DNA from 4 places in the Aeromonas sp. FDAARGOS 1415 genome. Region 1 is predicted to be linked to each of the others. Evidence: predicted binding sites of a transcription regulator. Region 1 holds the regulator's gene; each other region holds the start of a gene.
What was found. The regulator LexA, encoded in region 1, represses DNA repair genes until DNA is damaged. The targets are predictions, from matches to a motif close to ANCTGTNTNNNNANACAGNT.
Positions count from the first base shown of each region.

Region 2: the regulator LexA is predicted to act here: its motif matches at 2,033-2,052, upstream of ruvA (Holliday junction branch migration protein RuvA).
Region 3: the regulator LexA is predicted to act here: its motif matches at 4,447-4,466, upstream of dinB (DNA polymerase IV).
Region 4: the regulator LexA is predicted to act here: its motif matches at 1,630-1,649, upstream of I6L45_RS17415 (DUF4250 domain-containing protein).

Region 1 is NZ_CP077363.1:1,204,905-1,212,800, forward strand. Features, by position in the region: gene I6L45_RS05795 (cation diffusion facilitator family transporter) at 1-79, opposite strand, end outside; gene I6L45_RS05800 (response regulator) at 167-859, shown strand; gene I6L45_RS05805 (ATP-binding protein) at 856-2,211, shown strand; gene trmL (tRNA (uridine(34)/cytosine(34)/5-carboxymethylaminomethyluridine(34)-2'-O)-methyltransferase TrmL) at 2,283-2,747, shown strand; gene I6L45_RS05815 (MATE family efflux transporter) at 2,770-4,140, opposite strand; gene I6L45_RS05820 (SCO family protein) at 4,163-4,789, opposite strand; gene I6L45_RS05825 (hypothetical protein) at 4,978-5,268, opposite strand; gene lexA (transcriptional repressor LexA) at 5,646-6,272, opposite strand; gene plsB (glycerol-3-phosphate 1-O-acyltransferase PlsB) at 6,474-7,896, shown strand, end outside.
Region 2 is NZ_CP077363.1:616,380-624,275, forward strand. Features, by position in the region: gene ruvB (Holliday junction branch migration DNA helicase RuvB) at 346-1,356, opposite strand; gene ruvA (Holliday junction branch migration protein RuvA) at 1,365-1,979, opposite strand; gene I6L45_RS02955 (methyl-accepting chemotaxis protein) at 2,217-4,226, shown strand; gene I6L45_RS02960 (proline--tRNA ligase) at 4,356-6,080, shown strand; gene I6L45_RS02965 (SDR family oxidoreductase) at 6,167-6,844, opposite strand; gene I6L45_RS02970 (TIGR04219 family outer membrane beta-barrel protein) at 6,864-7,493, opposite strand; gene I6L45_RS02975 (copper chaperone PCu(A)C) at 7,586-7,896, opposite strand, start outside.
Region 3 is NZ_CP077363.1:291,004-298,899, reverse strand. Features, by position in the region: gene I6L45_RS01385 (Na(+)-translocating NADH-quinone reductase subunit C) at 1-310, shown strand, start outside; gene I6L45_RS01380 (NADH:ubiquinone reductase (Na(+)-transporting) subunit D) at 303-935, shown strand; gene nqrE (NADH:ubiquinone reductase (Na(+)-transporting) subunit E) at 939-1,535, shown strand; gene nqrF (NADH:ubiquinone reductase (Na(+)-transporting) subunit F) at 1,553-2,776, shown strand; gene I6L45_RS01365 (FAD:protein FMN transferase) at 2,780-3,817, shown strand; gene nqrM ((Na+)-NQR maturation NqrM) at 3,829-4,053, shown strand; gene I6L45_RS01355 (hypothetical protein) at 4,129-4,341, opposite strand; gene dinB (DNA polymerase IV) at 4,532-5,584, shown strand; gene I6L45_RS01345 (methyl-accepting chemotaxis protein) at 5,652-7,787, shown strand.
Region 4 is NZ_CP077363.1:3,721,657-3,729,552, reverse strand. Features, by position in the region: gene I6L45_RS17425 (fumarate hydratase) at 1-946, shown strand, start outside; gene I6L45_RS17420 (cell division inhibitor) at 1,126-1,605, opposite strand; gene I6L45_RS17415 (DUF4250 domain-containing protein) at 1,839-2,036, shown strand; gene I6L45_RS17410 (glycogen/starch/alpha-glucan phosphorylase) at 2,430-4,904, shown strand; gene I6L45_RS17405 (cytochrome b/b6 domain-containing protein) at 4,972-5,526, opposite strand; gene I6L45_RS17400 (DASS family sodium-coupled anion symporter) at 5,757-7,142, opposite strand; gene trxC (thioredoxin TrxC) at 7,297-7,737, opposite strand; gene I6L45_RS17390 (response regulator) at 7,892-7,896, shown strand, end outside.

The DNA of each region.
Region 1 (7,896 bases):
CCAGGATGAGCAGGGTCGCGGTGACGACCGCCGCCATGCTGGCCAGGGTGACCCAGCGGGAATATTGTTGGTGGCTCAAAACCGGCTTTCCTCCGACGCGTAAAAACTTATTATACCCTGACCCGACCGTCTGTTTGGCGTGTGAAATCAACAGAGTGACTCCCAGATGAACAAAATACTCCTGGTCGATGACGATCTCGAACTGACCCAGTTGCTGACCGAAATCCTGACCCTGGAAGGCTTCCAGGTGACCGTGGCAGAGGACGGGGAAGAGGGGCTGCAGCGACTGGGCGAGCAGCCTTTCGATCTGGTGTTGCTGGATGTGATGATGCCCAGACTCAACGGCTTCGCCATGTTGACCCGGCTGCGCAAGACCCACGACACCCCGGTGCTGATGCTGACCGCCCGTGGCGACAGCCAGGATCGGGTCAACGGCCTGGAAGCGGGTGCCGACGACTACCTGGCCAAGCCGTTTGACGACAGGGAGCTGCTGGCCCGGGTGCGTGCCATCCTGCGCCGCACCCAGGGCAGCCAGCCCCAGCGCGGCACCCCGGATGAACTGAGATTCATGGATCTGGTGCTGCAACCCGGCCTGCAGCAGGCCCGCTGCGATGGTCAGTTGTTGGAGCTGACCGCCACCGAGTTCGGCCTGCTGGAGTGCCTGCTGCGCAATCCGGGTCAGATCGTCAGCAAGAACCTGCTCTCCGAACAGGTGCTGGGCAAGAAGCTGGAGCCCTTCGATCGATCCATCGACATGCACCTGAGCAACCTGCGCAAGAAACTGCCGGAACGCACCGACGGCCAGCCCCGCTTCAAGACAGTACGCGGCCGGGGTTACCTGTGGCTGGAGCAGGCATGAAGATGGCCCGCCCCTTCAACGGCATCTCGACCCAGATCTTTCTCTGGTTCTGGTTCATGCTGCTGCTGGTAGTGGCGGCCGTGGTGATACTGCCCACCCTGGATCCCCGCAACATCATTCCGCTACCGGCCCACGAGGTCACCCGCCTCAACAACAACCTGGCGGCGCTGCAGCGGGGGGCGGATCCCGACCAGGATTTCGATCTCGCCAAGGCCATCGATGCGGCCGGCCTCCTGCCGGTGGACAACATCTATCTGCGTGACGCCAAGGGGCAGATGCAGGCCAGCACCCGGCTCAGCAAGTTCGTGATCCGCTTCATGCTCGACTCGGACAACCCGGCCAAGCCCATGCTCGGCAGCGAGCACCAGCGCGCCATCGCCGGCCCCTTCCAGATGACCCACCACGGCCAGGTCTATCACGTCTACTTCGGCCTCAACGTCGAGAATTCCTACCTGTTCCTGTTCATCCAGATCCTGGATCACCCCATCCAGATCCTCGGCATCGCCATGCTGGTCAGCACTCCGCTCTGCCTGCTGCTGGCCTGGCGCCTGACCCGCCCCATCCTGGAGCTGCAACGGTCTGTCTCCCGGCTGGCTCAGGGCAACCTGGAGATGCAGATCCCCAACCTCGGTCGCAAGGACGAGATCGGCCAGCTGGCGGAGCATGTCAGCCACATGGTCGATACCCTCAAGGACATGATCCAGAAGCAGAAACAGCTGCTCTCCGACATCTCCCACGAGCTGCGCAGCCCCCTCACCCGCATCCAGCTGGCCCAGGCGCTGATCCGCCGCAAGCAGGGGGACAGCGCCGAGCTGGCACGCATTGAAGGGGAGATCGCCCGGCTCGACAAGCTGATCGGGGACCTGCTGGATCTGTCGCGAGTACAGCAGCATGTGGAGGCCCCGGTGTCCCTGCCGCTGGCGGAGCTGCTGGAGCCCATCCTGGATGACGCCATGTTCGAGGCAAACCAGAACGGCAAGCAGCTCAGGCTGCCCCCCCTGCCGGAGGAGTCCCTCACCATGTGGCCTGAGCTGCTGGCGCGCGCCCTGGAAAACCCGCTGCGCAACGCGCTCAAATATGCCCGCGAGTTCATCAAGGTGGAGTGGTACCGGGAGGGTCGGGAGTGGGTGATGACCATACGGGATGACGGCCCCGGTGTGCCGGTGGAACAGCAACCCAGGCTGTTCCTGCCCTTTTTCCGGGTCGATGATGCCCGCAATGCCAAGACCGGCGGCACCGGCCTGGGGCTCGCCATCGCCGCCGAGGCCATCCAGCGCCATGGCGGCACCATCCGGGCCAGCAGCAACCAGCCGACCGGCCTGGTCATCACCATCCGCCTGCCCATGGCCTGAGTCGCCCCCTTTTCATCGACACGGGCGCTGGGTATGCTGGCGCCCATTTCGCACCACCCCAGGATCCCGTCATGCTCGACATCGTGCTCTACCAACCGGAAATCCCGCCCAATACCGGCAACATCATCCGTCTCTGTGCCAACACCGGCTATCGGCTGCACCTGATCGAGCCTCTGGGATTCGCGTGGGATGACAAACGGGTGAAACGGGCGGGGCTCGACTATCACGAGTTCGCCGAGGTGAAACGCTGGCCGAGCTACGAGGCATTTCTGGCGGCCGTCGCCCCCCAACGGGTCTTTGCCTGCACCACCAAGGGACGCACCGCCCATTCGGCTGTCCGCTTCGCCCAAGGCGACGCCCTGCTGTTCGGACCGGAGAGTCGCGGTCTGCCGGCGGAGATCCTCGAGAGCCTGCCGTTCGAGCAGCGGCTGCGCATCCCCATGCTGCCCCAGAGCCGCAGCATGAACCTGGCCAACGCGGTCGCCGTGTTTGTCTACGAGAGCTGGCGACAGTTCGACTACGCAGGATCTGCCTGACCCGGCCGGGCAGAATCACGAGTCAGGCCGCCCCCCTGGCCCTCTGCCCCGTCAGCAGTCGGCCGTCACGCTCCAGCCGCCAGCAGAGCCAGCCGAGCGTCAGGCCCCGTCCGGCCATCAGGGCGCTCATGGCGGCCCACAAGGCGGCGACACCCCAGCTCTGACAGAGCCACCAGATCGGGAAGAAACCGGCAAACACCGCCACCAGCATGCTGTTGCGCATCTCACGGGCCCGGGTTGCCCCGATGAAGACCCCGTCCAGCAGGAAACACCAGACGGCCAGCAGCGGCATGGCCACCAGCCAGGGCAGCTGACGGTTGGCCTCAACGATCACCGCCGGAATGTCGGTGATATGGGCGATAAGCACGCCTCCCCCCAGGGCAAACGCCAGGGTGAACGCCAGGGCGATCAGCAGGGCCCAGCCCAGGTTAAGGACGATGGCCTCCCGCAACCCCTGCCGGTCACGCCCCCCGATGGCACGCCCTACCATGGCCTCCACCGCATAGGCGAAGCCGTCCAGCCCGTAGGAGATCAGCATCAGGAAGTTGAGCAGCACCGCATTGGCCGCCACGGCCACATCCCCCAGCCTGGCCCCCTGCAGGGTCATGAAGGCGAAGCAGAGCTGCAGGCAGAGGGAACGGATGAAGATGTCCCGATTAAGGGCGAGCAGGCACACCAGTGCGGGCCATTGCCGCCAGCGCGACCAGGCGTTCTGCCATACCGCCGGCGAGAGGCGCCGCAGGTGGCGGCTCACCAGCCAGAGCCCCACCGCCAGCGCACTGTAGTCGGCCAGCACGGAGGCGGCCGCGACCCCCTTCACCTGCCACCCCAACCCCAGCACAAAACCGGCATCCAGCACCATGTTGACGAGGTTGCTCAGGATCAGCAGCCACATGGGGCTGCGTGCATCCTGCATGCCCAGCAGCCATCCCATGATCACCAGGTTGCACAGCGCCGCCGGCGCGCTCCAGATCCGCACCGACACATACTGGCCGGCATAGGCTTGCACCTCGGCGGAGCCGCCGCCGAGGGCGATGATGGCGGGGAGGAAAGGCAGCACCAGCAGCAGGATCACCACCCCGAGGGCGATCGCCAGCCCCAGCGCTCGCGCCAGGGTGTCGAGCTGGCCTTCTGCGCTGGCCGCCCCCTGGGCCTGAGCCGTCAACCCTGTGGTGGACATGCGCAGGAAACCGAGTAGCCAGAACAGCAGGTTGATGAGGGTCGCACCGACCGAGACGCCGCCGAGGAACCAGGCCTCGCCGAGATGACCGATCACCCAGGTGTCCACCAGCCCCAGCAAGGGGGTGGTGATATTGGAGAACACCATGGGCAGGGCCAGGGCAAAGACGGCCCGGTGGCGGCCGGCATCTCTCAACCAGGGCGCCATCAGCATGGGCGATACAAAGAGAGCGGGATCACTCGCCGGTCAGCCGCACGATGCGCGCAAAGTCGGAGACCATGGTCTGCATGTCCACGTGAGGCACTTCGCCCGGCGCCACCCTGGGACGGAACATGGCCGCCAGCTTGCCCGCCGGGTTGATCAACACGATCGAGGCAGAGTGGTCTATCAGATAATCCTTGCGATCGCTCTCCACGATGGAATAGACGAGGCCCAGATTGCGCACCAGGGGGAAGAGGGCGCTGTGGGGCCCGGTCGCCGCCTTGAACTCCGGCTCGAAGAAGGCGGTATAGCTCTTGAGGCGGGCGCTGTCGTCCCGCTGGGGATCCGCCGAGATGAACACCACCTGGCTGTTGGACGCGATCGTCTTCAGGCTCGGATAGACGGCCCGCAGATCCGCCAGCGTAGTCGGACAGACGTCCGGGCAATAGGTGTAGCCGATGAACAGGAAGGTCCAGTGACCCGCGAGCTCCGCTGGCGTAAAGGGCTGGCCATCCCCGTCCGTCAGGGCGAAGGGATTGATGTCCCGCCCCGTCGGATAGTAGTCGGCCTGCTCCGGCAGGGAGGGCTGGCTCCAGTAATAGGCGACCATGAGGCTGCCGATGAAGAGCAACAGCAGCAGGTAGAAGCGGGGTTTAACCATATGAAACAATGTGTTGCCTGTATCAGCTGCCCAAAGGGCAGAACCAGAAGAGGGGCCATTGTAACCCGCCAGGCCCCGCTTATGGCTAGCCCTTCGTCCGGATGGCGCCATTCAGGGACACTCGGTGGCCCTGGCGGCAGGAAAACAAGAGCCCCGCACCGGGCGGGGCTCGCAGCAAACAGAAAGGGTCAGGGTTTCAGCCTGCGCAACGGCTGGGAACGTCTGATCGGCGCACGCAGCGGGATCACGGGCGCCGTCCAGGGGGCATCCGGCAAGCCTATGTCATGGTGGCGGCGAAACAGACGCACCAGACGGACGATTTTGTCTTTGGGACACCCAAGCCAGACGGTCCAGCCATCTCCCTTGTGGTAGACCCAGAGTGCATAGAACCACGTCATCCGACTGCCCTTGATGAATCGGGTGATGGAGGATGCGGGGGCCGCGACCGGCACCGGATCCCACGGCGAGCTTGAAGCCATACCTGTCCTCCTTGCTCAACAGGTCACGCCGACCAGTGTTACTGCCATCGGGAGGCAAGCCAACCACCGTCGCGTACTGACTGTACGAGTCGTGCCATTGCAGACGACTCTCCCTTCTTCCCGCACCGTCCCGACGGTGATGCATCCCTGCACATCCGCCCAACCGGCCGGTGCGGCACACGCGTCGTCATGGGGGAAACCCGGCCATGACAGTGCGAGCCTTATCAAAGGATATATCCGAAATGCACTGTCTGTGGCGGGACTGTTTGCAGCGGGGAGGGCGGTGGGAGCGACGAAAGGGGGAACAGACTGGCGCCCGGGGAGGAGTGTCCAAATGACGGGGCCTCCCGCAGGAGGCCCCTCACCGTGCCGGATGCTTACATCCAGTCGGCGTTGCGGATGACGCCGACCGCCAACCCTTCGATGGTGAGGTGCTGGCTGGCGAGATCCACCTCGATGGGGGAGAGCTCCTCGTTCTCCGGCAGCAGCCATACCTGGCTGCCCTTGCGCTGGAAGCGCTTGACGGTGACGTCCTCGTCGAGCCGCGCCACCACCACCTGGCCGTTGCGCACCTCCTGGGTCTTGTGAACCGCCAGCAGATCCCCGTCCATGATGCCGATGTTCTTCATGCTCATGCCCTGCACCCGCAGCAGGAAGTCTGCCCGCGGATGGAACAGGGCAGGATCCACCTGGTAGTGGCTCTCGATGTGCTCCTGCGCCAGGATGGGCTCACCGGCCGCCACCTTGCCGATGAGCGGCAGGCCGCTCTCTTCCGGCTGCGCCTCCTCCTCTTCGAGCAGCAGGCGGATGCCGCGAGAGGTTCCCGGCATGATCTCGATGACCCCCTTTTTGGCCAGGGCCTTCAGATGTTCCTCGGCCGCGTTGGCCGACTTGAAGCCAAGCTTCTGGGCGATCTCGGCGCGAGTCGGCGGCATGCCGGTCTCGTTCATGTTCGCCTTGATCAGCTCCAGGACTTCGGCCTGGCGAGGGGTAAGGGGTTTCATAGCATGGGCACCTGTCTTTTTATACAGCACACTGGCAGTATATACAGTGCTGTGGCCAAGGCAAGGCGTTGCTGACATTTGTCCCCCATTGCAGCCAAAAGGGTGTCCTCGATCCCGTCTCGGGACTCATCGTACCTCTCGGCGACAAGCCGCCGGTGATTTGCTATGCTCACGCCGCATTTTTTTGGAGAGCAGACGCACATGTCCCTTGGACAGAAGATTTCCAGAGCCATACTGCAATGGCCGGTCAGCGGCTTGGTCAATCACAAGAGCCTGCCGGAAAACCCCATCACCGAGCTCAAGCTGGATCCGGCCAGACCCATCGTCTATGCCCTGAAGACCAGCTCGATCACCGACCTGATGACCCTGCAGCAGTGCTGCGAGGATCTCGGCCTGCCCGGCCCCTTCACGCCGCTGGAGCTGAACGGTCAGCTGCTGCCGCGCTACGTCTGTCTGGATCGTCCGCCTCCCCTGTTCGGTACGCGCAACAAGCCCCTGCCCTTCCTGCAGGAGTTCCACCAGCTGCTGGATCTGCACAAGCAGGATCCGGCGCTGGATATCCAGGTGGTCCCCGTCACCCTGTTCTGGGGCCGCGCCCCGGGCCGGGAGGGCGAAGAGGCCTCCGGCTGGAACATCATCAGCAGCCTGGCGCCGAACCGCCTGAAGAAGGCGCTGATCGTGATCCTCAAGGGGCGTGAAAACCTGGTGCGCTTCTCCCCGCCCCTCTCCCTGCGCTACATGGCGGACAAGCACGGCACCGACGAGGCCATCGCCCACAAGCTGGCCCGGGTCGCCCGCACCCACTTCAGCCGCCAGCAGCTGGCCGCCACCGGACCGAAACTGCCGAACCGCAACCTGCTGTTCAAGCAGTTGCTGGACTCCGGCGTGATCCAGCAGGCCATCGAGGAAGAGGCCAGACGCGAGGGGATCAGCCTGGAGAAGGCGCAGAAGCGCGCCCACGGCTACATGGACGAGATCGCCTCCAACTTCTCCTACCGGCTGATCCGTCTCGGCGAAAGCTTCCTCGGCTGGCTGTGGAACAAGCTCTACCGCGGCCTGTCGGTCAACGGTGCCGAGCAGGTGCGCCAGCTGGCCCAGGAGGGGCACGAGATCGTCTACGTGCCCTGCCATCGCAGCCACATGGATTACCTGCTGCTCTCCTACGTCATCTACCACCAGGGCATGGTGCCACCCCACATCGCGGCAGGTATCAACCTCAACTTCTGGCCGGCGGGTCCCATCTTCCGCCACGGCGGTGCCTTCTTCATCCGCCGCACCTTCAAGGGCAACCCGCTCTACAGCACGGTGTTCCGTGAATACCTCAACCTGCTGTTTGCCAAGGGCTACTCGGTGGAGTTCTTCACCGAGGGCGGCCGCTCGCGCACCGGCCGCCTGCTGCCCCCCAAGACCGGCATGCTGGCCATGACGCTGCAGGCCATGATGCGCGGGCTAGACCGCCCGGTGACCCTGGTCCCCGTCTACCTCGGCTACGAGCACGTGATGGAGGTGAACACCTACCACAACGAGCTCAAGGGCAGCCGCAAGGAAAAAGAGAGCTTCCTGCAGGTGCTCGGCATCCTGCGCAAGCTGCGCAACTACGGCCGCGGCTTCGTCAACTTCGGCG
Region 2 (7,896 bases), 590 kb from region 1:
CGCCTCGCAGTGAGGGCATACCTCTGGATACAGGCCGGTCATTCCGGGTTCCCGGTACGTATTCGATGAACATTTCGAACCTGTTTGTTGGGATTAATGATGAAAAAGTTTGTTGCCAAGACCATCCGTTACTACAAGCTTTCTTTCGTTCAACTCTATCAAATGAACCGACTCTGAGGCCTCGCGACGGCTCCTTTGTTTTTTCCCGACCGGTCTGCAGACGCACTCACTGTCTGTGAACATCCATCCTGAATTGTCTTTGCCCACCGCATCCGCCGTGGGCTTTTTTTTGCCCGCATAACAAAAAACCGCCTCGAGGGCGGTTTTTTGTTCATCTCACTGCCATTACGGCTCTGCCGGTCGTTCCAGGCCGAAGTGCGCATAGGCACGCTGGGTTGCGATCCGCCCTCTGGGTGTACGTTGCAGATAGCCCTGCTGGATCAGATAAGGCTCCAGCACGTCCTCGATGGTGTCCTTCTCCTCGCCAATGGCGGCGGCCAGGTTGTCGAGGCCCACCGGCCCCCCCATAAACTTGTCGATGACGGCCAACAATAGCTTGCGGTCCATGAAGTCGAAGCCTTCATTGTCCACGTCCAGCATGTCCATGGCACGAGCCGCAATGGGTCCATCAATCCGGCCATCGGATTTCACCTGAGCGAAATCCCGCACCCGTCTTAACAAACGGTTAGCAATTCGCGGTGTCCCCCGGGAGCGGCGCGCCACCTCCAGCGCACCGTCACTCGACATGTCCAGGCCGAGGCAGCGGGCACTGCGGGAGACGATGTCGGTGAGGTCCTTGACGTTGTAGAACTCCAGGCGCTGGACGATGCCGAAACGATCCCGCAGCGGGCTGGTGAGGGAGCCGGCCCGGGTGGTGGCCCCAATCAGGGTGAAGGGGGGCAGGTCGAGCTTGATGGAACGGGCGGCGGGGCCCTCCCCTATCATGATGTCGAGCTGGTAATCCTCCATCGCTGGGTAGAGCACCTCTTCCACCACCGGGCTCAGGCGGTGGATCTCGTCGATGAAGAGCACATCGTTCGGCTCCAGGTTGGTGAGCAGGGCCGCGAGATCGCCGGCCTTCTCCAGCACCGGGCCCGAGGTGGTCTTGATGTTGACCCCCATCTCGTTGGCGACGATGTTCGCCAGCGTGGTCTTGCCGAGCCCGGGTGGCCCGAAGATCAGCAGGTGGTCGAGCGCTTCCCCCCGCTGGCGGGCCGCCTCGATGAAGATCTCCATCTGGTCGCAGACGTGATCCTGCCCGGTGTAATCCGCCAGCTTCCGGGGCCGGATGGCCCTGTCGATGATCTCGTCCTCACGGGCGGCGCCCGCCGAGATGAGGCGATCCGCTTCAATCATGGGTTACCTCACACCAGGCTACGCAGGGATTCACGAATGATATCCTCCACCGACATGCCATCGACCGCTACCTTGCTGACGATCTGGCTGGCCTGCTGTGGCTTGTAGCCCAGCGCCACCAGGGCGCTGGCTGCCTCTTCGCTCGCGTCGGGGGCGCGCAGCGCGCTCTCCTTGGCAGGCAGGGAGATCTCGGCCGGGGAGAAGAGATCGTGGCTGACCCAGCCCTTGAGGCGGTCTTTCATCTCCACGACCAGGCGCTCGGCCGTCTTCTTGCCCACCCCGGGCAACTTGACCAGGGAGCTTATCTCCTCGCGCTCGACACTCATCACGAACTGGGTGGCCGTCATGCCGGAGAGGATCGCCAGCGCCAGCTTGGGGCCGACCCCGTTGGTCTTGATCAGCTCGCGAAACAACGCCCGCTCCTGCTTGTGATTGAAGCCGTACAGCAACTGGGCATCCTCACGCACCACGAAGTGGGTGTGGATCACCGCTTCCTTCCCGAGTTCGGGCAAATCATAGAAGCAGCTCATGGGCATGTGCACCTCGTACCCCAGGCCCCCCACCTCGATCAGGACCTCTGGGGGTTGCTTCTCGATGATGACGCCTCTCAAGCGACCGATCATGTTCTCTTCCTCGCCACGCAGACTCTCGCAAATTGGGTCATAGCATAAAGAATAACTGGATAAGTATCCAGCATAGGCCCACGGAGCTCACGAGGATGGCTTGCTCTCCCTGCACGGCCGGCACCATCCCGGGACAGGAGGCAGCCTGCCACTTTATTTTCCATCGGAAATGGCGCATTTGGGCCATTGAACAAACACTAAATTGGTCTTGTTCGGAACCAATCAGGGTCTTGCATCATGAAAATCGTCACCGTATCGAATCTCGGACTCACCATCCTGCTGGGCTGCACCCTGGGGATGGGGGCGATTGGCTGGTATGGCAGCCAACGGCTGGCCAACCTGCTCTCCTACGTCCTGGGTGCCGCCTGGCAAACTGCCGACGGCGCCATGGAGGGCTCCATCGAGCTCGGCAACCAGTCCCTCTATATCCAGAAAATGCTCACGGGCACGCCCCTTGACGAGCACGAGCTGCAACGGGCAAGAGGGGCCGCCACCGACGCCTTGCGCCGGGTGGAGGAAGGCAGGCTCATCGATGCTGCGGCAGTCAGCGCGCTGAGCCAGCATGAACAGGCCTATCAGCAACAGCAGGCACAACTGCTGGATCTTTACCACGCCTTCACCGGGATAGATGAGGCAATGCGCGCCAGCTCGGAGCGCATGTCGCGCCTCTCGACCCAGCTGGAGGTGATAGGCGACGAGGCCGTCGAGAGCCTCACCCTGTCACCGGATCAGGCCATCAGCTGGAACGGCGGTCTCGCGACCCGCTGGCAGGCGGCCGATGGCGGCATGGAAGCCAACATCGGCTTCTTGCGTCAGCTCTATGCGCTGGAAAAGATGCAGAGCGAAGGCCCCACCCCCGCCATCCAGGCCGAACTGGCACAGGCCACCCGCTTTTATCAGGAGGCGGTTGACGGCATGCTGGCAACCGGCCTGTTCGATGTGCCCGGTGACGGAGAGTTCGCCGGCCAGTCGCTATCCGCTCAATATCGCGCCCTGCAGACCGACAATGCCCGCCTGATCCGCGAGTGGATCTCCGCCCTGGCTGCATACCAGGCACAGTTGGCCCGTTACGAGCGCAGTGCCGACCAGCTCAGGCTGGCACTGGTCGAGATCGAGGCCAAAGGGGACGCCACCGTCGAGGATCAGGTTGGCCAGCTCAATGCCATCATCGGCTACACCAGGGACCTGATCCTGGGGGGCCTGCTGCTGAGCCTGCTGATCGTCACCTGCTGCGGTTTCTGGCTGGTCCGCGCCATTGTTCGTCCGCTGTTGCAGCTCGACCAGCGCATGCGGGATATCGCCGCAGGGGACGGAGACCTCAATGCCCGCCTCCACCTCCAGCGAGACGATGAACTGGGCTCGCTGGCAGGCAGCGTGGATCGCTTCATCGAGAAGCTCCAAAGGATGATCAGTGCCACCATGGACAACAACCAGCATATCAACCAGCACGTGCACACCTCGGTCAACCGGGTCCAGGCCATCAGCCAGAGCAGCCGCCAGACCGCCGAGCATGCCCAGGCGCTGCACCTCGACAGCGAGCGCATGGTGCAGGTCGCCACCACCATCTCGGACAACTGCAGCCTGGCCGCACAACATGCCAACGAGGTGCGGCAACTGACCACGAAGAGCAGCCATTATGTGACCTCCACCAGTGCCGGCATGCAACGGGTAGTGGTGGAAGTGGGCGAGTGCGCCGGCGCCATCAACGCCCTCAAGGAGCAGGCGAGCCAGATTGGCCAGATCATCTCCAGCATCAGCAGCATTTCGGAGCAGACCAACCTGCTGGCCCTCAACGCCGCCATCGAAGCGGCACGGGCCGGTGAGATGGGGCGCGGTTTTGCCGTGGTCGCCGACGAGGTACGCACCCTGGCCAATCGTACCGCCACCTCCAGCGCCGAGATAACCGGCGTGATCAACAGCATCCAGCAGCAGACCGAGCAGGCCTATCTGATGATGCAGCGCAACCTGGCAACCGTGGAGTCTGGCATGGCGGATTCTGACAACACCAGGCAGATCCTGTTCAAGGTAGAAGAGGCCATCGACCAGCTCGCCGACATGGTACAGCAGGTGGCGGACGCCACCTGCCAGCTCTCCCGGACCCTGGGCCACACCACAGACAAGGTCTCGGACATCAGCCTGCAGGCCCAGACCGGCGAGCAGGAGGCCCAGGAGTGCCTGCAACTGGCCTCCTCCCTCCATCAGGCCAGCCAACAGCAGCAGCGACTGTTGTCGCAATTCCGGGTCTAGCGCGGGCGGGCCCCCCGCTTCTCCCGCGGCGCAAATTTAGCCCTTGGGCCAGGGGGCTCGGCCTGTTAAAATTCCGCACTTGAAAATTTTCCAGGGCCAAGCCGCCCGAACTAGCGAAGGTCTACCGCGATGCGCACCAGCCAATATCTGCTTTCCACTCTCAAGGAAACTCCCTCCGACGCAGAGGTCATCAGCCACCAGCTGATGCTGCGCGCCGGCATGATCCGTAAACTCGCCTCCGGCATGTACGCCTGGCTGCCGACCGGTCTGCGGGTACTGAAGAAGATCGAGAACATTGTTCGCGAAGAGATGAACAATGCGGGTGCCATCGAGGTCTCCATGCCGGTGGTGCAACCGGCCGAGCTGTGGCAGGAGTCCGGCCGCTGGGACGACTACGGTCCCGAGCTGTGCCGCCTGACCGACCGTCACAACCGCCCCTTCGTGCTGGGCCCGACCCACGAAGAGGTGATCACCGCCCTGATCCGTTACGAGGTGAACAGCTACAAGCAGCTGCCGCTCAACCTCTACCAGATCCAGACCAAGTTCCGTGACGAAGTGCGCCCCCGTTTCGGCGTGATGCGCGGCCGCGAGTTCCTGATGAAGGATGCCTACTCCTTCCACATCGACAAGGAATCTCTGGTCGATACCTACGAGAAGATGCACGCCGCCTACTGCGCCGCCTTCACCCGCATGGGTCTGAACTTCCGTCCGGTGCAGGCCGATACCGGCTCCATCGGGGGTACCGGTTCCCACGAATTCCAGGTGCTGGCCGAGAGCGGTGAAGACTTGATCGCCTTCTCTGACAGCTCAGATTACGCCGCCAACATCGAGATGGCCGAAGCCCTGGCACCGGCTGGCGAGCGCGCTGCCGCCACTGCCGCCCTGACCAAGGTAGCCACCCCGGCCGTCCACACCATCGATGAAGTGGCCGCCTTCCTGGCCGTGGCGCCGACCGCCATCGCCAAGACCCTGCTGGTACTGGCAGAGGAAGATGAGCACGGCAAACAGGCGGTCATCGCCCTGGTGCTGCGTGGCGATCACGAGCTGAACGAAATCAAGGCCGAGAAGCTGCCGGGGGTCGCCAACCCGCTGACCTTCGCCAATGACGAGCAGATCAAGGCTGCCGCTGGCTGTGACGCCGGCTCCATCGGCCCGGTCGGCTTTACCGGTCGCATCATCGTCGATCGCAGCGCCGCCCACCTGGCGGACTTCGTCTGCGGCGCCAACGAGACCGGCTTCCACCTGACCGGTGCGAACTGGGATCGCGACATTGCGGCCTATGAAGTGGCCGACCTGCGCAACGTGGTGGAAGGCGACCCGAGCCCCTGCGGCCAGGGCACCCTGCTGCTCAAGCGCGGCATCGAAGTGGGCCATATCTTCCAGCTGGGTACCAAGTACTCCGAAGCCATGAAGGCGAGCGTGCTGAACGAGGGTGGCAAGTCCGTCACCATGGAGATGGGTTGCTACGGTATCGGTGTTTCCCGTCTGGTGGCCGCGGCCATCGAGCAGAACAACGACCAGTACGGCATCATCTGGCCGGACGCCATCGCCCCGTTCGAAGTGGCCATCGTGCCGATGAACATGCACAAGTCCGAGCGCGTGGCCGAGCAGGCACAGCAGTTCTACGCCGAGCTGAAAGCCGCCGGCGTGGACGTGCTGTTTGACGATCGCAAGGAGCGTCCGGGCGTGATGTTCGCCGACATGGAGCTGATCGGTGTGCCCCACGCCATCGTCATCGGTGACCGGGGTCTCGACAACGGCGTGGTGGAGTACAAGTGCCGCCGCTCCGGCGAGAAGCAGGAAGTGGCCATCGGCGAGATCGTGGCCCTGCTCAAAGGCAAGCTGGGTCGTTGATTCAGCTCTCCCCCCGATACAAAAAAAGCGCGCCATCTGGCGCGCTTTTTGTTTTCTGCCGCAAGGCGGCGACAGCCGGGCTGTGGCTAGTTGCGACCGATGAAGAGATCGGTCACATGGCAACTGCTCCTCGCCTCCAGGGCGTCGAGCATGTAGGCCGCCGCGTCCTCCGGGGTCATGAAGTTGCTCGGATCCACGTGATCCGAGTTGTCCCAGAATTCGCTGCGGATCCCGCTCGGATAGAGGTTCACCAGCCGCAGGGGAGAGCCCTTGAGCTCGGCCCGCAGGGACTCCAGAAAGCCGCGCATCCCCCATTTGGAGGCGCAATAGAGGCTCTCGTTTGCCTTGCCCGTCTGGGCCGCCGAGGAGAGCACATTGGCCAGCACACCGCCCTTGTCGCCGATGAGGCGTACGGTCTGCTGGGCCACCAGTATGGTGGAGACGAGGTTGCTCTCCACCACACGGCGGATCTGCTCGGCGGTATAAACGCCCACCGGCCCGAACTCGCCGACCCCGGCGCAATGCAGCACCAGATCGGGCAGGCCGCCCCATTCCACCGCCGCCGCGAAGGCGACGTCCACCTCTTCGTGATGCGCGAGATCGGCGGCGATGCCGACCACGGCGCTCCCGAGGAGCTGTTCCTGCTCCTGCAGCTTCTGGTAGCGGCGACCCATCATGGAGACGCGATGACCACGCTCAACCAGTCCGATTGTCAACGCACGTCCGAGTCCGGACCCCGCGCCAGTCACTATGATGTGGCCCATGTGCGCTCCTCAAACGGGATCAGAAGGTGAATTCACCACCGATGAACCAGCCATCGATGTTCTGATCGACACGGTCGAAGTCCATCTCGGCCTCACGCCAGCCGGCGCGGATCTTGAGCGGCACGGAAGAGAACTTGTAGGAGCCGCCCAGACGGTAGTCATAGTTGTCCGCATCTTCCACGCGCATGTCGCCGAAGGCGGCGAAGCCGGTCCCCGGGATGCGCACTTCAGCGCCGGTGTAGGCCATCAGCACGTCCTTGTCATAGGAGTAGTGCTGGGTGTTGAAATCGCCGTCGTAACGACGACCGGTCAGACCCAGATCGATCTGGAACAGGTCGTTGTTGAACAGGCGATAGTAGAGGCTCAGGTCATAGGCCAGCAGATCGTTGTTGAAGCGGCCGCCGCTGGTACTGAAGTCGGACATCTCGAACTTGGCGTTGGGTAGCAGCAGAATGCCGTGCTCCAGCTGCAGGTAGCCGCTCCAGTTGTAGTTGTCGTCATAGCCGCCGTCGGCACCGACACCGTTGATCTGGCCGCTGCCCTTGGCGTTCCACAGATCGGCGCCAGCGGCAATCCGCCAGTCATCGGCGGCGGTGGCGGCGTGGCTGAACAGGGCCAGTACACAACCGGCAATCAAGGTCTTCTTCATCATAAGGCTCCATCATGGACTGGAAAGGCCATCATTTTACCCAGTCGGCAAGGAATACCTAGAGCAAAAAGCTGAACAAGCGTCCATTCATGTCAGTGTTGCATGCCTTTTGCCGGTTCCACCGGCTTCACCGGCAGGTTCAGGGTCAGGGTTTGACCATCATCCAGGGTCAGGACCAGCGGGAACGGAGTCCCCTGGGAGAGATCCCGCACCTCGAACAGCATGACGTGCAGGCTGCCGGGTTTGAGGACGGCTTCCCCCCGGGCCGGGATCTCGATGCTCTCCACCTGGCGCATCTTCATCACCCCGTTCTCGTGCAGGTGGGTGTGCAGCTCGGCACGGCCCGCCTCGGGGGAGGCCACCGTCACCAGCTTCACCGGTTTGTCCGCGTCGTTTTTGAGCA
Region 3 (7,896 bases), 910 kb from region 1:
CGACGGCCAGACCATCAAGGGCATCACCTACTACGATCACGGCGAAACCCCGGGTCTGGGTGGCGAGATCGAGAACCCGGCCTGGCGTGAGCTGTTCGTCGGCAAGAAGCTGTTCGACCAGAGCGGTCAGCCTGCGCTGCGGGTGATCAAGGGCCATGCTCCGGCTGGCTCCGAGCATGAAATCGACGGCCTGTCTGGCGCAACCCTGACCGGTAATGGTGTACAGCACACCTTCGACTTCTGGATGGGCCCCAAGGGCTTCGGTCCCTTCCTGGCCAAGGTACGTGCAGGAGAAATCAACAATGGCTGACAAGAGCGAAATGAAGAAGTTGCTGTTGACGCCTGTGCTCGGCAACAACCCCATCGCACTGCAGGTGCTGGGTGTCTGTTCCGCGCTGGCCGTTACCAGCCAGATGAAGACGGCGTTCGTGATGACGCTGGCCGTTACCGCGGTCACCGCCTTCTCGAACCTGTTCATCTCCCTGATCCGCAACCAAATCCCGAACAGCGTGCGGATCATCGCCCAGATGGCGGTGATTGCCTCGCTGGTTATCGTGGTTGACCAGGTGCTCAAGGCGTATGCCTACGACATCTCCAAGCAACTGTCGGTGTTCGTCGGCCTCATCATCACCAACTGTATCGTGATGGGCCGTGCCGAAGCCTACGCCATGAAGAGTGCCCCGCTGCCCTCCTTCCTGGACGGTATCGGCAATGGTCTGGGTTATGGCGCCGTGCTGCTGACCGTGGCCACCGTGCGTGAAATCCTGGGCTCCGGCACCTGGTTCGGCATCGAACTGCTGCCGCTGGTGAACAATGGTGGCTGGTATGTGCCGAACGGCCTGCTGCTGCTGCCGCCGAGTGCGTTCTTCATCATTGGTCTGATCATCTGGGGCGTGCGCACCAAGGATCCCAAGCAGGTGGAGGCGAAGGATTAAGGTATGGAACACTATATCAGTCTGTTGATTCGCTCGATCTTCATCGAGAACCTGGCGCTCTCCTTCTTCCTGGGGATGTGTACCTTCCTGGCGGTGTCCAAGAAGGTCAAGACTGCCATGGGCCTGGGGATTGCCGTTATCGTGGTTCAGACCGTTGCCGTCCCGGCCAACAACCTGATCTACAACTACGTGCTCAAAGACGGTGCCCTGGTCTCCGGTCTGGATCTCAGCTTCCTGAGCTTCATCACCTTCATCGGGGTGATTGCGGCCCTGGTGCAGATCCTGGAGATGGCGCTGGACAAGTACTTCCCGGCGCTCTACAACGCCCTCGGTATCTTCCTGCCGCTCATCACCGTGAACTGCGCCATCTTCGGTGGCGTCTCCTTCATGGTGCAGCGTGACTACAACTTCGTGGAGTCCGTGGTGTATGGCGTGGGTTCGGGTGCAGGCTGGATGCTGGCCATCGTCGCGATGGCAGGGATCCGCGAGAAGATGAAGTACTCCGATGTTCCGGAAGGCCTGCGTGGCCTCGGCATCACCTTCATCACCGCGGGTCTGATGGCGCTGGGCTTCATGTCCTTCTCTGGTATTTCCCTGTAATCGGAAAGGAAATATAGATGGAAATTATTCTGGGTGTGGTCATGTTCACCGTGATCCTGCTGGCCTTGGTGGCAGTCATTCTGTTCGCCAAGTCCAAGCTGGTGACCGCCGGTGACGTGACAATCAGCATCAACGGCGACCCGGCCAAGGCTGTGACCAGCCCGGCGGGTGGCAAGCTGCTCGGCGTGCTCGCCGGCAGCGGTATCTTCGTCTCCTCCGCCTGCGGCGGCGGCGGCTCCTGTGGTCAGTGCAAGGTGCGTGTGAAAGCCGGCGGCGGCGACATCCTGCCGACCGAACTGGATCACATCAGCAAGGGCGAAGCCCGTCACGGCGAGCGTCTGGCTTGCCAGGTGACCGTGCGCTCCGACATGGACATCGAGCTGCCGGAAGAGATCTTCGGCGTGAAGAAGTGGGACTGTACTGTCATTTCCAATGACAACAAGGCCACCTTCATCAAGGAGCTCAAGCTGCAGATCCCGGATGGCGAGAGCGTGCCGTTCCGCGCCGGTGGTTATATCCAGATCGAAGCCCCTGCCCACCACGTGCAGTACAAGAACTTCGATATTCCCGAGGAGTATCGCGGTGACTGGGATCGCTTCAAGATCTTCGAGCTGGAGTCCAAGGTCAACGAGCCGATCATCCGTGCCTACTCCATGGCGAACTATCCGGAAGAGTTCGGCATCATCATGCTGAACGTGCGGATCGCGACCCCGCCGCCCAGCAACTGGACTGCCCCTCCCGGCCAGATGTCTTCCTACATCTTCAGCCTGAAGGCGGGTGACAAGGTGACCATCTCCGGTCCGTTCGGCGAGTTCTTCGCCAAGGACACCGACGCCGAAATGGTGTTCATCGGCGGTGGTGCGGGCATGGCGCCGATGCGCTCCCACATCTTCGACCAGCTGCGCCGTCTGAAGACCAAGCGCAAGATGAGCTTCTGGTACGGTGCCCGTTCCAAGCGCGAGATGTTCTATGTCGAAGACTTCGACATGCTGGCCGCCGAGAACGACAACTTCCAGTGGCACGTCGCCCTGTCCGATCCGCAACCGGAAGACAACTGGGATGGCTACACCGGCTTCATCCACAACGTGCTGTTCGAGAACTACCTCAAGAACCACGAGGCGCCTGAGGATTGCGAGTTCTACATGTGCGGACCTCCCGTGATGAACGCCGCCGTCATCAACATGCTGAAAAACCTCGGCGTTGAAGACGAGAACATCCTGCTGGATGACTTCGGTGGTTAATCCATGCACAGCGTTGTAAAGACCTGGCTAGCCTTCGGGCTAGCCTTTTTCTTGACTGGGTGCGGTCAGGAAACGGTCCAATCCAAGCCGGAGATCCACATCACCGGCAGCACCATGGGTACCTACTACTCCATCAAGGTGGCGGATGACGCCGTCCAGGATGGGGCCAAGCTGCAGGCCGAAGTCGATGTGCTGCTGGAGCGGGTCAACGATCAGATGTCGACCTACAGGCCCGACTCCGAGCTGTCGCGTTTCAACCAGCACAAGGATTCGACCCCTGTGGTGGTCTCCCGCGATACCGCGCGGGTGGTGACCGAGGCCATTCACATTGGCCGCGAGAGCCGGGGGGCGCTGGACGTCACCGTCGGTCCCCTGGTCAATCTGTGGGGCTTTGGGCCGGACGCAAAACCGACCAAGGTACCGAGCGATGAGCTGATCGCCCAGACCCGGCAGAAAACGGGCCTTGGCAATCTGCATGTGATAACCTCTGTCGACGCCGATACCCTGCAAAAGGACATCCCGGATCTTTACGTGGATCTCTCCGCCATTGCCAAGGGTTTCGGGGTGGACAAGGTGGCCGAATACCTGGAGTCCCAGGGGGCGCGCAACTATCTGGTGGAGATCGGCGGCGAGCTGCGGATCAACGGCGTCAACGGCAAGGGGCATCCCTGGCGCGTGGCCATCGAGAAGCCCACCGCCAATGCCGGCACTGTGCAGGAAGTGATAGTCCCGGGTGACAACGGCGTGGCCACCTCGGGGGACTATCGCAACTACTACGAGCTGGATGGCAAGCGCTTCTCCCACACCATGGATCAGCTGACGGGCAAGCCCATCACCCACCGCCTGGTGTCGGTGACCGTCATCCACCCCTCCTGCATGACCGCAGACGGGCTGGCGACCGTGTTCATGGTCATGGGCACGGAGAAGAGCCTGGCCTATGCCAAGGAGCGGGGATTGGCCATCTTCACCATCACCAAGACGGACGACGGTTTTGAAGAGGCGTATTCGGATGCCTTCAAACCTTATCTGGTCAAGAAGTAAGGGGTAACGACATGCAGATCTTTCTGATCACCTTCGGGGTGTTTCTGATGGTCGTGGTGGCCATGGCCATCGGCTACATCTTCCAGCGCAAATCCATCTCCGGATCCTGCGGGGGCCTCGGCACCATAGGCATCGAAAAGGAGTGCGACTGCCCTGAGCCTTGCGACAACCGCAAGAAGAAGATGGCCAAGGAAGAGGCCCGTCGCAAGATGCTGGTGGATAACCGCATCATCTGACGGCACACATCTGCCCCGGCAGGAACATCCCGTGCAAGCGAGCCGACCCTGGGTCGGCTCGCTTTTTTATGGCGTTCAGTAATCGTATTGACCGCACGCCTTCTTCTTGAACTCCGCCTTCCTCTTCGCCAGCTCTTCCCTGGTGCCCAGTTCATCTCCCTGCCTGATGGCGGTTTCCAGTATCTCGATGCGCTCGTACAACCAGCTGCACTCGGCCGTCGGGTGATCCTTGGCCATGGTCGCCAGTGGTAACAACAGCAGGCAGAGCCCCGCCCGGATGATGCTCATGCTCTCCTCCTTGAGTCTCGTGTGGATGTGGCCCTGAGAGTCTATGCCGCCGCGTCCGCTCGCAGACTGGTAGAAATGACAGGGCTGGGGTAGCATGAGTCAACAAACTGGTTATCCATACAGTGGTGTCGCCGGCAGGCCGCCCCGCCCGTGGCCATATGGCCGGCATCGACACGACAACAGACCCGACATGCGAAAGATCATTCACATCGACATGGACTGCTTCTTCGCCGCGGTGGAGATGCGGGACAACCCGTCCCTGCGGGACGTGCCGCTCGCCATCGGCGGCGCCGCCGATCGGCGCGGCGTCATCTCGACCTGCAACTATGTGGCGCGCCGTTTCGGGGTGCGATCCGCCATGCCGAGCGCCCTGGCCAGGAAGCTCTGCCCCCCGCTGGTGTTGATCCCCGGGCGGATGGCCGTCTACAAGGAGACTTCCCGCCAGCTGCAAGCCATCTTTAGGCGCTACACCGAGCAGGTGGAGCCGCTCTCCCTCGATGAGGCCTACCTCGATGTGACGATGAGCCCCCACTGCGGCGGCAGCGCCACCCTGATGGCGACGGAGATCCGCGCCGCGATCAACGCCGAACTGGGGTTGACCGCCTCGGCCGGGGTGGCCCCGAACAAGTTCCTGGCCAAGCTCGCCTCGGAGCAGCGCAAGCCGGACGGCCTGTTCGTGATACGGCCCCGGGAGGTGGACGAGTTCGTGCGCCAGCTCCCCCTCGGCAAGCTGCCCGGGGTCGGTCGCAAGACGGCGGATCGGCTGGAGTCCCTCGGGCTCTACTCCTGCGAGGATGCGCGCCAGCTCGGCAACGAGGAGCTGATCGCCCGTTTCGGCAAGCTCGGGGAGATGCTGGCCGGCCGCATCTGGGGCCACGACGAGCAGCCGGTGCAGGCCCAGCGGGTGCGCAAGACCATAGGCGTGGAGACCACGCTCGCCAGCGACGTGCTGGACGAGGCAGCCTGCTGGGAGGTACTGAGCCGGCTCATCCCCGAGCTGGAGCTGCGTTTTGCCAAAGCCTGCCCGGCGGAGATGCTGATGGGGCAGGGGATCAAGCTCAAGTTTGCCGACTTTCACCAGACCACCGTCTACCGCAAGGGCAGCTATCAGGCCGTCCGCTTCCACGATCTGTTGCACGAGGGGCTGCAACGGGCTCAAGGAAAACCCATCCGTCTGCTGGGTCTGGTGGTCGGTCTGCCCGGGGCCGGGGAAATTAATCAACTGAGCCTGGATCTGAGTTGATTTAGTTAAGTTTTTGTATCCAAAACCGATACAGTGTTCACCTCCGTAAACGATAGGAAATCGTGGCATGAGTTCTCTTTCCGTTCAGGGGCGGATCACCCTGATTGCCGGTTGCTGCCTCCTGGCCAGTGCCGCCGCACTGGTTGCCTCTTCTCTCTTCAACGCAGCCCGCATGCAGGAGCAGGTGCTCACCTCCACCACCCTTGAGGGACAACACGCGGCAGAAAACTGGATGCAGGCCATAGGCGCCACCCAGGCGGCCAGGGTGACCAGCTACCTCGACGAGGCCTACTTCAGGGCCAGCCTCTTGGCGGAGAGCATACTGTTCCAGCGCAAGAACGCGGCAGACAACTTCGTTCACTCCGAGGCGCTGCGCAATGCGGTGAACCAGCAGCTGCAGGATGCGGCAGAGTCGTCGACCAACCTGCTCGGCGTCTATGCGGTGTTCGAGCCGAACCAGCTCGACGGGGAGGATGACAACTACCAGGGATCGACGGCGCTCGGGGCCAACGACAAGGGACGTTTCTCCAGCTATTGGGCCAGGGTCGATGGCAAGGTGACCCTGGAGGTGATGGACGAGGCGATGCTGGCCGACGACAAGCCATCCGAGCACGGCAGCCCGAACAACGAGTGGTACGGTTGCAGCGTGCGCAGCAAGGCGCTCTGCCTGCTGGAACCCTATGTGGATGACGTGGGCAACCAGCAGGTGCTGATGACGTCGGTGACCGTCCCCATGCTGGAGGAGGGGAACCTGCTCGGCATGGTCGGGGTGGACATCTCTCTCGCCACGTTGCAGAGCCTGGTGGAGGAGATGGACAAGACGCTCTATCAGGGGCAGGGCAAGGTGCTCCTGCTCAGCAGCGAGGGGCGGGTGGCCGGCGTGCAGGGCTTCAAGGTCGAGCTCGGCAACCTGCTGGAGCAGCAGAACCTGGCGCAGGATCTCAAAGGCTGGCTCGCCAGGGGGGAGGTGGCGACCCGCTGGAGCCCGGACGGTGCCCTGCTGCAGACGTTCGTGCCGGTGAGCATGCGCGGCACGGATCGCAAGTGGGGCATCTACGTCGAACTGCCCCGCGCCGTGGTGCTGGCGTCGGCCCTGCAGCTGCAAGGGGAGCTGGAGGATCAGTCCCAGCGCAGCGTAGCCACCCAGCTCCTGATTGGTGGGGGGATCTCGGCCTTCGCCCTGCTCTGCATCTGGCTGATGGCGCAGCGCATCGTTGCACCGATCCGCACCGTGGTGGCCCGCCTCAAGGACATCGCCAGCGGCGAGGGGGATCTGACCCAGCGCATCGTGCTGCAGCGGGATGACGAGATAGGCGAGCTCGCCAAGTGGTTCAACAACTTCCTGGACAAGCTGCAATCCACCATCAGCCAGGTGATCGACACCGTGTCCGGTACCCGGGCCAGTGCCGTCCTGGCGGCCCAGGGGGCCGAGCGAACCAGCGCCGGCATGCAGTCCCAGTATCAGGAGGTGGACCTGGTGGCGACGGCGTTCGAGGAGCTGAGTGCCACCGCCCTGCAGGTGGCTGGCAACGCCAATTCGGCGGTGAGTGCGGCCAACGAGGCGGACATGGCAGCACAGGAGGGCAAGGCCGTGGTGGCGCAGACGCAGGAGGCCATGTCGAAACTGATGACGGTGATCAGCGACGCAAAACCTGTGGTGGAACACCTGGCCGCCAACAGCGACAACATCAACGACATCCTGGTGGTGATCCAGGGGATCGCCGAGCAGACCAACCTGCTGGCGCTCAATGCCGCCATCGAGGCGGCGCGGGCGGGCGAGCAGGGGCGCGGCTTCGCCGTGGTGGCGGACGAGGTGCGCAATCTGGCGGGCCGCACCCAGAACGCCATCGTCGAGATCCAGAGCCTCATCGGCCAGCTGCAGTCGGGGACGGAGGCGGTGGTGAAGGCGATCCTGACCGGCCACAGCCAGGCGGATGTGACCCTCACCAAGGTGGAGCAGTCAGTCAGCGTGCTGGAGCAGATCATCCAGGCGGTCGGCACCATTCACCAGATGAACGAGCAGATTGCGAGGGCCGCGCAGGAGCAGAGCGGGGTGGCGGACGAGATCAACCGCAACGTCAGCAATATCCGCGACGTGAGCCACACCATCAGGGCGGAGGCGGCCACCTCCGCCGACAACGGACGGGAGCTGTCGCAGCTGGCGGACAAACAGCAGCAGCTGGTGGGGCAGTTCCGGGTGTAGACATAAGAAAAAAGGCGCCATCCAAGGGGAGGCGCCAAACACATTCAGATGACAGACTGGGTTAAATCGCACTGATTTAGCCCTTCTTCCCGCAGAGGAAGAAACACAA
Region 4 (7,896 bases), 1.8 Mb from region 1:
CGGCGGCACCGCCGAGAAGGCGGCCGTGCTCGCCAAGGAAGCCCTGATGGAGCACATCGACATCCAGGAGCTGATCGCCCGTGGTCCCGAGACCACCGAAGAGAAGCTGCGGGTCGAGCTCTATGACAAGGTCAACCGGCTGGGGATCGGCGCCCAGGGCCTCGGCGGTCTCACCACCGTGCTCGACGTGAAGGTGAAATCTGCCCCGACCCACGCCGCCTCCAAGCCCGTGGTGATGATCCCCAACTGCGCTGCCACCCGCCACGTGCATTTCGAGCTCGATGGCTCGGGCCCGGCGGAGCTGACCCCGCCCAAGCTGGAAGACTGGCCGGAGATCACCCGCGAGTCCGGCGGCAACGTGCGCCGTGTCAACGTGGATGGCATCACCAAGGCCGAGCTCGCCAGCTGGAAGAGTGGCGATACCGTGCTGCTCTCCGGCAAGATCCTGACCGGTCGCGATGCCGCTCACAAGCGTATCGCCGACATGCTCAAGAATGGCGAAGGGCTGCCGGAAGGGGTCGATTTCACCAACCGCTTCATCTATTACGTGGGTCCGGTCGACGCGGTCCGTGACGAAGTGGTTGGCCCGGCCGGCCCCACCACCTCCACCCGGATGGACAAGTTCACCGACATGATGCTGGGGGAAACCGGCCTCATCGGCATGATCGGCAAGTCCGAGCGTGGCCCCAAGACGGTCGAGAGCATCAAGCAGCACCAGGCCGTCTATCTGATGGCGGTGGGTGGCGCCGCCTACCTGGTGGCGAAAGCCATCAAGAAGGCGCGCGTGGTGGCCTTTGCCGATCTGGGGATGGAGGCCATCTACGAGTTCGAGGTGGAAGACATGCCGGTCACCGTGGCGGTCGACTCCCAGGGCAACAACATCCATGAAACCGGGCCGGCCTACTGGTCTGCCAAGATTGCCGAGCTGGATACCAAGCTGGCGTGATGCGTTTCAACCCCGCGTGCCGGGGGCGGGCAAGGTGCCCGGCATGGCCATGACGAAAGGCGACCTCTGGGTCGCCTTTTTTGTGCTCCGCATTTGCCTGCTGCAGCGCAGTGACAATGACTAGATAGCCGGATAACGCAGCGATCATCCTTGCGGCTGCTCTGGCTCCGGAGGCGCGATCAGTGGTTCAGGTACACATCCTGACCGCCGTAGCTCATGGCGCTCCCCTGGGAGGGGGCGGGCTCGAAGAAGCGGGTCAGGACGCCGGCGCGCTGGCCTAGGGTGTTCAATCTGCCGCGATCCAGGGCAACCTGCTCCGGCAGCCAGGTCAGTACGGCGGCGCAGTGGCCATTGACCAGGCTCTGCTCCAGCAGACGCTGCCAGTTCCTGATCTTGCGACCGTGCACGACCAGCACCCTGGCAGGGTTGATCCCACGTGCCTGCAGCTGTTCGGCCACGGGCAGGCCGGGCGGTGCGATGAGCAGGATCCAGCCGCTGTCGCTCTGGCTCAGACGCCCCAGGGCATCCAGCAACGGCGTCTCCTGCAGGTGTGCGCCAAGCCGATGATCATGCCCCATCTTGCTCTGATGGCGGGTAGGCCAGGTGGTGATCACACCGGCAGAGGAGGAGAGAGGGCGATGACTCAGGGGCTGGCTCATATGTCGTTCCTGTATGAATAACCATGCTGTATGCGTATACAGTAGTTCTATCCAGTGGAAGTGACAAGCCATTTGTGGTTAAAAATGTGAGCTAATTAACAAGGTTCATGGTTAACCTATTGAATATCAATGGTATTTACATCCTTGTTGGCGCGGGTGTTTTTTGACCTGTAGACAAAGTGCGGGCCGGCGCCCATGGTTATACAGTCTGTATGACCAGAGGAGGGGGCAAGATGGACATCAGTACCTTGCAGCGGCTGGATGCCAATATTCTGCTCGGGATCATCAACGAGAAGCTGCGGCTGGAGTGCGATGGTCTGGAAGAGCTGCTGGCTTACTACGACATGACGGAGGATCAGCTGGCGACCCGTCTGCAGCAGATTGGGTATCACTACGACCCCGTGAGCAACCAGTTCAAGGCTCATGGTTAATTGGCATGGCAGGGTGCTCCGTCTGGAGCACCTTCCTTTTATTGCCCCTTGACCATGGCAAGGATTGAAAGCGGTTTCATCCACCATCATCTTGCCCGTTATTTTCACGTATTTTCAGCCGTAGGCAAACATTGAAAACCTATTCATGGGACTATCTTTTTTTGTTTTATGTATGCCTTTGATTTTATTGTGTATTTATATTTTGTTCAGGCGATTTAAAGGAAAGGGTTTTCATGGTGAAACTGTCATTTTTATGCGTTAAAGTGTGACTCACGTTAACTTTTAAACCCCAGCCTTTAGCTAGTATGCCCACGCCGGAGCATATTCAGAGATAACAACAGCACCGGTCCCCAATGGGATGACATTTTTATTTGTAACGAAGGAAAATGGTTTATGGCTACCAAGAAGAAGACAGACCAGGATCTCCAACTGGATAAAGATCAGCTCAAGGCGAGTATCGTGCGTCACCTGCGTTCTACCTTGGGTACAAGCGAACAGAAAGCCTCTCCGGATGCCTGGTGGAAAGCGACCGCTGCCGCCGTCAATGAACAGGTGTACGAGCGCCTGACCCGCACTCAGCAGACTCACTTCAAGAAAGATACTCGTGCGATTCACTATCTCTCTGCTGAATTCCTGATGGGGCGTCTGACCTCCAACAACCTGCACAACCTATCCCTGTACAAGATCTGCGAAGAAGCGCTGGGTGAGCTGGGTCTGGAACTGACCGATCTGTGTGAGCAAGAGCCGGACATGGCCCTCGGCAACGGTGGTCTGGGCCGTCTGGCAGCCTGTTTCATCGACTCCCTGGCCACCCTCAACTACCCGGCGGTCGGCTATGGCATCCATTACGAGCACGGTCTGTTCCGTCAGGAGATCCAGGATGGTCGCCAGATCGAGCGTCCGGACTCCTGGCGCGAATACGGCAACCCCTGGGAGATCTGCCGCCCGGAATCGGTGCAGGAGATCCCCCTCTACGGCTACGTGGAAACCGTGTTTGGTGACAAGGGTGGCCTGAAGAAGGTGTGGCACGCCGGTCGCAAGATCAAAGGGGTGCCCTGGGACATTCCTGTGGTCGGCTTCGGTGGCCACACCGTCAATATCCTGCGTCTGTGGGAATCCCGTGCCTCCGAGTTCTTCGACTGGGACGTGTTCAACGCCGGTGGTTACATCGACTCCCAGGCCGAGAAGGCCCAGGCCGAGACCATCTCCAAGGTGCTCTACCCGAACGACGAGACCGACGCGGGCAAGGAGCTGCGCCTGATCCAGCAGTACTTCTTCTGCGCCTGCTCCATCAAGGACATCCTGCGCCGCTACAAGCGGGTACACGGCGCCGATTTCAGCAACTTTGCCGCGCAGATCGCCATCCAGCTCAACGATACCCACCCGACCGTGGCCATCCCCGAGCTGATGCGCGTGCTGGTTGACGAAGAGGGGCTGAACTGGGATACCGCCTGGGGCATCTGCTACCAGGTCTTCTCCTACACCAACCACACCCTGCTGCCCGAGGCGCTGGAGAAGTGGTCCGTCAGCCTGTTCGAGAAGGTGCTGCCCCGCCATCTGGAAATCATTTACGAAATCAACGCCCGCTTCCTGAACGAGCTGGTGGAGCCCAAGTGGCCGGGTAACGACGCCATCAAGGCCAAGCTTTCCATCATCGAAGAGGGTGACGTGCGCAAAGTGCGCATGGGCAACCTGTGCGTCATCGGCTCCTCCAAGGTGAACGGTGTGGCCGAGATCCACTCCAAGCTGGTGAAAGAAGACCTCTTCCCCGAGTATGCCGAGCTGTGGCCGGAGAAGATGTGCAACGTCACCAACGGCGTGACTCCCCGTCGCTGGCTGCTGGCCTGCAACCCCGAGCTCGCCGGGCTCTACAACGAGGTGGTGGGCAAGGAGTGGCCGCTGCAACTGGACAAGCTGCGCAGCGTGGTGAAGTTTGCCGATGACAAGGCCTTCCAGCAGCAGTTCATGAGCATCAAGCGCCACAACAAGGAGAAGCTGGTCAAGGTCATCAAGGCCGAAACCGGCATCGACGTGAGCGCCGAGGCGATCTTCGACGTCCAGATCAAGCGTCTGCACGAATACAAGCGCCAGCAGCTGAACCTCATCCACATCATGGCGCTCTACCGTCGCCTGCTGGCGAACCCGGATTATGACATGCATCCGCGCGTGTTCATCTTCGGCTCCAAAGCGGCGCCCGGTTACAAACTGGCCAAGGACATCATCTACGCCATCAACAAGCTGGCTGAGCGGGTCAACAACGATGCCCGTATCCAGGGCAAGCTGAAAGTGGTGTTCATGCCGAACTACCGCGTGAGCCTGGCCGAGAAGCTGATCCCGGCGGCGGACGTCTCCGAGCAGATCTCCACCGCAGGTTACGAGGCATCCGGTACCGGCAACATGAAGATGGCACTGAACGGCGCCATCACCATAGGTACCCTGGACGGCGCCAACATCGAGATCGCCGAAGAGGCGGGCGCCGAGAACTGCGCCATCTTCGGTCTGAACGTGGACGAGGTGAAGTCCCTGAAGGCGCGCGGCTACAACCCGTACGACTTCTACTACGCCAACTCCGAGCTCAAGGCTGTACTGGACTGGTTCGATACCGACTACTTCACGCCCGGCCGCCCGGGGGAGCTCTCCTCCATCAAGCGTTCTCTGCTGGAAGGGGGGGATCCCTACCTGACCCTGGCGGACTTCGAGTCCTACTCCGAGGCACACAAGCTGATCGATGCCTGGTACCGGGATCCGGCTCTGTGGGCGAAGAAGGCCATCATCAACTCCGCCACCATGGGCAAGTTCAACTCCGACCGCTCCATCCAGGACTACGTGGACCGGATCTGGAAGCTGACAAGCTGCAGCGTCGGTTGAGTGCCATCCCTGATGAAAAACCCCGCATGGCGGGGTTTTTTTATGTCACATGAATAGCGCTGTGCCATCAGGGATTGTCGACCACCCGGGTGCCCGCCGGGACCCGTTTCCTGCCGGTGATCATCCCCCTGACGAGATCCCCCCGCACCAGGCGATCGAGGGCGATGACCGCCAGCACATGGATGAAGATGGCGACCTGCAGCGTCTTGGCAAAGAACTCGTGCACCTCCTCCATGAGGTGGCTGCCGGAGAGCGGCCCGAACTCGGTCAGGATCCCGCTAACAGCCGTGCCTACCAGGCAGGTCAACAGCAGCAACACCATCAGGGATCCCAGGGGATTGTGGCCGGCATAATAGGGATGCCGCCCCTTGAACGTTTCCTTGAGATAGGCGATGACGCCGGCCGGCGTCGGCAGCCAGTGGGCAAAGCGGGCGTGGTAGGAGCCGATGAATCCCCACAAAATGCGCAGCACCAGCAGTCCGGCAAGCGCGTATCCCGCATAGCGGTGGTTGCGCGCACCCTCCTCGAGAATGAACAGATTCAGTACGCACAGAGCGACGGTGGCCCAGTGAAAGATCCTGACCACACCGTCCCACACCTTGATCTCCTTGCTGCTTTGCATCGCTTTCTCCATGGCATTTCCCTCTCGTTGTGATGGGTTGGTGCCATCCGCCTCACGGAGGACACCCTTATCGTTGCCTGCATCATGGGAGGGATTTCTTAAGGACGTGTTAATGCAGGAGGGAGTGATTGCCTTGTCAGGTCTCACGTGACGCACGCAAAACAAAGCCCCGACATTGCGGGGCTTTGAGGTCATTCCGTCAGGTCGCCGGTATCAAGAGGCGGTGGGGTTCAATGGAGAATATCCCCCATGAAATAGGCCAGCATGGTCAGAATGACGGTGAACACCAGGTTCAGCACCAGGCCCGCCCGCATCATCTCCCGCTGCTGGATGTGGCCGCTCGCGAAGACGATGGCGTTGGGCGGTGTGGCCACCGGCAGCATGAAGGCGCAGGAGGCGCCGACCGCGATCAGCACGGACACCACGATGGGGGAGACCCCCAGCGCTTCGGCCACCCCGGCGAACAGCGGCACCAGGAGCGCGGCGGTGGCGGTGTTGGAGACCAGCTCGGTCAGGAACACCACGAAGGCGGCCAGGCAGAGCAGGATCACGAAGATCGGCATGGTGGCGAGGCCGCTGGAGAGGTGCTCCGCCAGGAAGGCATTGGCCCCGGTCTGCTTCAGGATGGCGCTTAAGGTGAGGCCACCTCCGAACAGCAGCAGCACGCCCCAGTCGGTGTTCTGGTTGATGTCATCCCAGTTGGCCACCCGGCTGACGGCGATGGCCAGGATGGCGCCCATGGCGATCAGGGTATCGAACTGGGGAATGCCACCCAAGGCCTTGGCGAGAGGCTGGGAGCCGATCCACAGCAGTACAGTGGTGAGGAAGATGAGCAGGGTCACCTTGCGCTGGCCCGTCCACTCGATGGTGACCTGCTCGGTGCTGACCTGATGGGAGAGGTCGGGACGGGTCACCAGATAGAGCAGGCCGATGCCCACCGGCATGAAGATGAGTACCACGGGAATACCGAATTTCAGCCAGTCGGTGAAGCCCAGTCCCATCTGGGCGGCGGCGATGGCATTGGGGGGGCTGCCCACCAGGGTGCCGATACCGCCGATGCTGGCGCTGTAGGCGACGCCAAGCAGAACGAAGACCAGGGTACGGCGCTCCTTGTGGACATCCAGCCCCTTGAGCATGCCGAGGGCCAGCGGCATCATCATGGCGGCGGTGGCGGTGTTGCTGATCCACATGGAGAGGGCTGCCGTGATGGTGAAGAGCACGATGGCGGCCCAGCCGAGGTGTCCCTTGGCGAGTTGCATCACCTTGGCGGCGATCTGGGTGTCCAGTCCCTGCTTGGAGAGCGCTGCCGCCAGGGCAAAGCCGCCAAAGAAGAGGAACAGGACGGGGTTGGCGAAGTCGGTCAGCGACTTGCTCATGTCGAATACCCCGAGCAGGGTAGCGAGCACGGGAATGGAGATGGCGGTGATGGTGATGTTGACCGCCTCGGTCAGCCAGAGGATGGCGATGAAGATCAGGATGGCGAGCCCCTTGTTGACCATGGGATCAAAGGGTAGCCAGGCCAGCATGGCACAGAGCAGGAGCAGATCCAGGATGACGATCCCGGACTTGATGTCCAGCCAGCGCGAGGGGGTGGAGGGTAGTGCTGAGGTATGCATGTTGTTCTCTCGGTTAATTTATGGTTGTTGTTGTGTTGCCGAGATTACATTCAAGCCCCTGTTTGAAACAGGGGCTTGTGGTCAAACCATGTGGCGACTCACAGAGTCAAGTGAAAATGGATCCTGTATTAAACAAAAATTAAACATTCTGTTTTCATTTGGCTGTATTGACAAAGGAGAGCAGCCACTCCTTGAACATCCCCTTGGGCAGAGCCCCGCTGCGCTGGGCCAGGATCTTCCCCCCCTGGAAGATCATCAGGGTCGGAATGCTGCGGATGGCGTAGCGGCTGGCAACGGCGGCCTCCTGCTCTGTGTCGAGCTTCACGAAACGCAGGCGGGGTTCAAGCTCCCGGGCGACCTCCTGGAAGATGGGGGCGAACTGCATGCAGGGACCGCACCAGCTAGCCCAGAAATCGACGACCACCGGAATGTCGGACTGGATCAGGGCATCGAACTGCGCCAGTCGACCCACTACCGGGCTCTGGGCGAAGAGGGGATCGTGACAGCGCCCGCACTTTGCATTTGAGTCTGCTTTTTCGGCTGGCAGGCGGTTGCGGGTAAAGCATTGGCTACAATAGGTGGTGACAAGTGACATAATTGCTTCCTTATTTCATGGCCCGGCAACATCTTTATTGCATTCAGAGCGCCGACTAACGGTAACATAGCACTCAGGTGTTTTTCACAGTGGGCCCTCCGGTCGTGACCCTTCGTCACCGGGTGGCCGACCATGACATGAGAATCGAGACGGGATGAA